Catalinimonas alkaloidigena: one gene and its partner. The protein of the gene in region 2 interacts with the protein of the main gene of each other region in a pairwise test. Links are inferred from orthologs where the notes say so. Each region holds a gene or a part of one and is shown on either strand. Other genes may lie near its edges. The genes, in order: ligA and leuS.

Region 1 (3,206 bases), on a different replicon or contig from region 2:
GAGAATCGCCCCACCCGGCAGCGCGCCTGGCTCTGGCCTAAAATGCTTTCGTACAGGGGAGAAACGTCGGTGGTGAGGCAATAGAGGTAATCGAAGTCGGCCGCCATGAAGTGCGTCACCTCTTCGGATTTGATTTGCCCCAGAAGCGAAATGTCTTTGTTGGTAAAGAATTTGGTTTTGTAGAGTGCCGGATCGTTCGGAATCTCCGACAAGTAGGCCAGTGAGGTGACCTCTTTTCCCATTTTAAGCAGCTGATCGCGAATTTTTCCAAACTGTTGCCAGGTAGCTTCGCTGTCGGATGCGACGAACAAGCCGATGCGACGTGCCTTGGCAAAGCTGACCGACCTCCGGGCGGTCGGGGTGGCAGGCGGACGGCGCAGGCGGTTGCGCAGGGACAGCATTTGAAGGCCCAGTTCCATGAGAGTCTGGAAAATAGAAAACTTAAAAAGGAACCGCGAAGATTATGATCTTTGGTTAATTCCGCAATTAATTTCCTGTTTCTTCTAAAAGTTGAAGAAATTCAGCTTCCGATAGAATCGTCACGCCGTGTTTCAGGGCCTTTTCGCGCTTGGCTGGTCCCATGTTTTCGCCCGCTACCAGGTAGTCGAGCTTGCCGGAGACGCTGCTCAAAATCTTTCCGCCGTGGTCTTCGATCAGTGCTTTGAGGCCATCGCGGCTGAACTGCTCAAAGACGCCGGAAATCACGAACGTTTTGCCCGCCAGCGTGGTGCTGCTCGGAGCCGAAGTTTTTTCTTCTTGCGCCAGTTGCAGCCCGGCCTGGCGCAGCCGTTCGATCAACGCCTGATGTTCCGGCTCAGCCAGCCACGATTGCAGGCTTTGAGCAATGCGCTCACCGACTTCGGGGGCTTCGAGCAGTTCTTCGTACGTGGCCTGCGAAATGCGTTCGATGCTGCCAAAATGTTCGGCCAGTTTACGCGCCACGGTTTCGCCGACGTAGCGAATGCCCAGCGCAAAGAGCACTCGGGCAAAAGGCACCTGACGGGTGCGCGCTAAACCTTCCAACAGGTTGCGCGCCGATTTGTCGGCGAATCGTTCCAGCGCAATCAGTTGGTCGTAGGTGAGGTCGTACAGGTCGGCCACGTTGTTCACCAGCCCCTTCTCGTACAACTGACGGATGGTTTGCGGGCCAAGTTCCTCCACGTTCATGGCGCGGCGCTGGATGAAATGCTCCAGCCGCCCCCGGATTTGCGGCGGGCAGCCGTCCTGATTCGGACAGAAATGCTGCGCGCGTGGGGCCGCTCCTTCGCCCTCTTCGCGGACCAGAAGCGTCTGGCACTCGGGGCAATGCGTAATGTAGGTCACCGGTTCGCTGGTGTCGGCGCGTTGGGTCAGGTCGACGCCCGTGACTTTCGGAATGATCTCACCGCCCTTTTCGACGAATACCGAATCGCCGACGTGCAGCCCGAGGCGGGCAATTTCGTTGGCGTTGTGCAGCGAGGCGCGTTTTACCCGTGTTCCGGCCAGCTGGACGGGTGCCAGTTCCGCTACGGGGGTAATGGCGCCCGTCCGCCCGACCTGGTAGGTGATACCTTTCAGCAACGTGACGGCCGATTCGGCCGAGTACTTGTAGGCGATGGCCCAGCGGGGATTTTTGGCCGTGTAGCCCAGCTCTTCCTGTTGGGCATAATCGTTCACTTTGATCACAATGCCGTCGATGGCGACGGGTAACTCAAACCGCTTCTGCTCCCACTGATGGATGTACGCCAGCACGTCGTCGAGGGTGGGGCAGAGACAAAACGTAGGCGAGACGGCAAAGCCACTTTGCTGCAACGCCAGCATCGACTCGTAATGGCCTTTGTAGGCAATGCCTTCGCCCAGCAGTCCGTAGGTAAAGCAACTGAGACGGCGTTGCGCCACGATGGACGAATCCTGCTGCTTCAGCGTACCGGCGGCCGCGTTGCGCGGGTTGGCCAGTGGCGTTTCGCCGTTTTCCTCGCGTTCGCGGTTGATGTCCTCAAAGACTTCCAGGGGCATGTACACCTCCCCCCGCACTTCGAACAGGGCAGGAAGCTCTTTCGAGTTGGCCCGCAGAGGAATGCTGCGGATGGTCCGGGCATTTGGCGTGATGTCGTCGCCGCGCACACCATCGCCCCGGGTAGCGGCCTGCGTCAGGATGCCGTTTTCGTAGGTCAGGCTGATGGCCACACCGTCGAATTTCAGTTCGCACACGTACTTGAAATCATCGCCGATGGCCTTGCGCACCCGTTCGTCGAACTCGCGCAGCTCTTCTTCCGAATAGGTATTGCCCAGGGAAAGCATCGGATAGCGATGGCGCACGGTCGGAAACTCCTTCGAAATGGTACCCCCGACCCGTTGGGTTGGCGAATCGGGCAGCATCAGCGAAGGGTGCTGCTGTTCCAGGTCCTGCAGTTCGCGCAACAGCCGATCGAACGTCTGGTCGTCTATTTCCGAGACGGCGTTCTGGTAATACTGGTAATTGTAATAGTTCAGTTGATCAGTAAGCTCTTGTATGCGGTGGGCGGCAGCTTCCAGGGTCATGGGGGAGAAGAGGCTTTTAGAAAACGTAAGTAACTAGGTTTAAGGAGGATGCACAACATCCGGGCGGTGCAGGCGTAGCGCGGGGGCTAACTTTTCGGCGTACACGTTCCGGAGGGTAGCCAGGCCCTATAAAAAGAGCGCCTTTACCCCAAGGGAGCGGGCGCTCGCGGCAGAACGGATCAATACTGCGCGTTCGGCGAGTCGAGTTTGCCGAAGACGCGTTTCAGAATGTCGTTAACGCGGTGGCCGGGATTTTCGCGGATCATTTTTTCTTCGCGCGCGATCTTTAGAAAAACGCCGTCCAGAGCTTTGTTGGTCACGTACGTCGACAAGTTCGAATCGTCGATTTTCTGCAGTCCCAGAAACGAGTTCAGCGGGTTGTTGGCGACTTTGTTATACGTATTCACAAAGTTGTTGTAGAGGTCGTTGGCACTACGCCCGGCCAGAAGCGGCTTGCTCAGCGACTGGTTGATGCTGGGTTCGAATGCGTCGGACAAGCGGCTGAAGGTGTTGGACCGCAGGTAATTCGTCGCGGCCGTATCGGGGCCGTACAAAATGTTAAGGCCATCGCGGATGGTAATGTTGCGGATCGCATCCACAAAAATGGGGGTGGCTTTCTGGGCGGCATCCTCGGCCGAGCGGTTCAGGCTCATGACCATGTCGTCGACCAGGGGCTGGAGTGCCGC
Region 2 (3,589 bases):
TCGGCGCGCCTGCACCGCCCTCATCCACCACCTGTTTACCCAAACCGAGCTCAACAGCATCCGCATTCGCTGCGGCGTGGGCAACCACCGCAGTGCCGCCCTTCCCCGTCGGCTGGGCTTTCGGCTGGAGGGCGTCGAGCGTGCTGGCGAGTGGCTGCACGACCACTTCCACGACCTGGAAGTCTACAGCCTCCTGAAACAGGAGTGGACCGGAGGTCGCGTCTGAACACGCTTTTGTGGCCGGATGCCTGCCAACCCACCGGGCCTTCTTGACCTCCGGGCGAATTCCGCTACTTTTGCAGCCTTTCTATCCAATTTTCCTCCCGACTCATGGAATACGATTTTCGAGCGATCGAACAAAAATGGCAGCAACACTGGCGAAACGAGCACACGTACCGGACAGAGATCGACCCTACGCGACCGAAGTTTTACGTGCTCGACATGTTCCCCTACCCTTCTGGCGCGGGGCTACACGTCGGCCACCCGCTGGGTTACATTGCCTCCGATGTGGTGGCGCGCTACAAACGCCACAAAGGATTTAACGTACTCCATCCGATGGGTTTCGATGCGTTTGGGCTGCCGGCTGAGCAATACGCCATCGAAACGGGGCAACATCCGGCCATAACGACCGAAAACAACATCCGTCGCTACAAAGAACAGCTACAAAACATCGGGTTTTCGTACGACTGGGATCGCGAGGTGCAGACGTCTGATCCTTCGTTTTACCGCTGGACGCAATGGATCTTCAGCCAGTTGTTCGATTCCTGGTACAACCAGACTACCGACCGGGCCGAGCCCATCGCTACGCTGATCGATGCTTTCGCGCACAACGGCAACTTGGACGTGCAGGCCGTGAGCGATGAGGATACGCCTCGCTTCTCGGCCGAGACGTGGCAGAAAATGTCGGAGCAGGAACAGCAAACGCTGCTGCTCAAGTACCGGCTGGCCTACCTGACAGAAGCCACCGTGAACTGGTGCCCGGCGCTGGGAACTGTGTTGGCCAACGACGAAGTGAAAGACGGCGTGTCGGAACGGGGGGGCTATCCAGTCGAACGTCGGAAAATGCAACAGTGGATGCTCCGCATCACCGCCTATGCAGACCGCCTGCTGCGCAACCTGGATACGCTGGCGTGGTCGGACGCCATGGTCGACATGCAACGCAACTGGATCGGCAAATCGAACGGCGCGGAACTGAACTTCCCCGTGGTGGGCAAAGACATCACGCTGACCGCGTTTACCACACGCGCCGACACCATTTTCGGCGTCACGTACGTGGTGGTCGCGCCCGAACACGAACTGGTCCCCGACCTGACTACTCCCGAACAGAAAGCGGCCGTCGAAGCCTATCTGGACGAAACCAAGAGCCGTTCGGAACTGGACCGCATGAGCGACGTCAAAACCGTTTCGGGCGTATTCACAGGCAGTTATGTCAAGAATCCGCTGAGCGACGAAGAGATTCCGCTGTGGATTGCCGACTACGTGCTGGCCGGCTACGGCACGGGCGTGGTGATGGCCGTACCGGCTTCCGACGAACGCGACTATCGCTTCGCAAAGCATTTCGGTCTGGAGATCCGTCCGGTCATCGAAGGTACCGATCCGGAGGCGGGGGCCAATCCCACCAAAGAGGGCGTCATGATCAATTCCGGTTTTCTGAACGGCATGACCTGCCGCGAAGCCATCGACGCGGCCATTGCTAAAGCCGAGGAATTGGGTCTGGGCAAAGCTAAGGTGAACTTCCGGATGCGCGACGCTATTTTCAGCCGGCAGCGTTACTGGGGCGAGCCGGTGCCGATCTATTTCAAAGACGGTCTGCCGCAACTGGTGGACGACGCCGAACTGCCGCTGGTTCTGCCGGAAATCGACCAGTATAAGCCGACTGAGACCGGCGAACCGCCGTTGGCGCGGGCCGAAGGCTGGCAATACCATGGAAAATACGACTATGAACTGACCACCATGCCCGGCTGGGCCGGTTCGAGCTGGTACTTCCTGCGCTACATGGACCCGCAAAACGACCAGCAGTTCGTCAGTGAAGAGGCTGTGAAGTACTGGAATCAGGTGGACCTGTACATCGGGGGCACCGAGCACGCCACCGGTCACCTACTCTATTCCCGTTTCTGGAACTTGTTTCTGTACGACCGTGGCTACATTTTCCACGAGGAACCGTTCCAGAAGTTGATCAACCAGGGTATGATTCAGGGGCGCTCCAATTTGGTATACCTGGTCAAATCGCCAGAGGGCAAGTCGGGTAAGCCGGTTTTTGTTTCGATGGGACTCAAAGATCAGTACGACGTCATCGAGCAGCACGTGGACGTGAATCTGGTCGAAAACGACGTATTGAACGTAGAAGCCTTCCGCCAGTGGCGACCCGAAAACGCCGAGGCCGAATTCATCCTGGAAGCGGGTCAGTACCGGTGCGGCTATGCCGTAGAGAAAATGTCGAAGCGGTGGTTCAACGTAGTGAATCCGGACGATATTGTCGCGCGCTACGGTGCCGATACCCTACGGCTGTACGAGATGTTTCTGGGCCCGCTGGAACAGTCGAAACCCTGGAACACAAACGGCATCGACGGAGCCTTCAAATTTCTGCGGAAAGTATGGCGTCTCTTTTATGACGAAGAGGGCAAGCTGCTGGTCACCGACGAGGCACCCACCCCGGCCGAACTTAAGGTGCTGCACCAAACGCTGAAAAAGGTGGAACAGGACATCGAACGCGACTCGTTCAATACGCCCGTTAGTACGATGATGATCTGCGTGAACGAACTGACTTCGCTGAACTGCCACAAGCGGGCCATCTTGCAGGAGTTGCTGGTGATGCTCTCCCCGTATGCGCCTCACCTGGCCGAGGAACTGTGGGCGCAACTCAGCGAGAACTGGCCGCAGGCCCTGCCCGCCGAGCATCGCAACAGCGTCACGCGTGCGCCCTGGCCGCAGTGGGAAGAGAAGTACCTGCGCGAAGATAGCTTTGAATATCCCGTTTCGATCAACGGCAAGATGCGCACCCGCATGGCCTTTGCCCTCGACATGCCGAAAGCTGAGATGGAACGGGAAGTGCTGGCTTCGGAAACCGTCCAGAAATGGACAGAAGGCAAACCACCGAAAAAGGTCATCATCGTGCCTCAGCGGATCATCAACATTGTTGTTTAATCCGCTTGTGCCCCTACAAAAAAAGCCCTGCATCGGAATGATGCAGGGCTTTTTTACGGAAAAGGAGGGCAAAAAGTCCGCTCGTGTTACTTGAGCGGTACGGACAGCACTTTAGAGCCTTCTTTCAATACCTTGGTTTTACCATTTCCTTTGCGTGCCACGTACACGTATTTCACTTCCAGCTCCAGCTTGTCGTGTGCCGCGGCCTGACGCATAATTGGAATCAGGTCCAGATCGTTGTCCAGAAACTCGTGATCCTGCGTCATGCTGACCACCGTGCCATCCTGCGGGCTGATCAAGCGTGCTTCGGAAGAAATGAAGCTGATGTAGGCGTCGTCGGGCAGCGAAGCGTATAATTCTTGCTGATTGGCCAGATCGATCTGGAAGAACCCCTCTTTCGGGATGTAGAGCCCCTCCCGGGTGTCAATTTCATAGCCTTCGTAAG

The links.
Region 1: the proteins of leuS (region 2) and ligA interact in binary tests that used the Escherichia coli proteins (3 or more experiments, as listed by UniProt). The link is inferred for Catalinimonas alkaloidigena from one-to-one orthologs.

What each region holds. Positions count from the first base shown.
Region 1 is NZ_FNFO01000011.1:155,790-158,995, forward strand. Bases 4-2,964 are described here. They hold ligA (NAD-dependent DNA ligase LigA), read right to left. Parts: upstream 2,521-2,964; coding sequence 487-2,520; downstream 4-486. Other genes in these bases: BLR44_RS23260 (DUF6913 domain-containing protein), read right to left, coding at 4-419; BLR44_RS23270 (DUF4197 domain-containing protein), read right to left, coding at 2,700-2,964. In the rest of the region: more of BLR44_RS23260, read right to left, coding at 1-3; more of BLR44_RS23270, read right to left, coding at 2,965-3,206. UniProt on the Escherichia coli protein: DNA ligase that catalyzes the formation of phosphodiester linkages between 5'-phosphoryl and 3'-hydroxyl groups in double-stranded DNA using NAD as a coenzyme and as the energy source for the reaction.
Region 2 is NZ_FNFO01000001.1:378,301-381,889, reverse strand. The notes cover bases 1-3,344. They hold leuS (leucine--tRNA ligase), read left to right. Parts: upstream 1-330; coding sequence 331-3,144; downstream 3,145-3,344. Other genes in these bases: BLR44_RS01510 (hypothetical protein), read right to left, coding at 3,231-3,344; BLR44_RS01520 (GNAT family N-acetyltransferase), read left to right, coding at 1-226. Also shown: more of BLR44_RS01510, read right to left, coding at 3,345-3,589.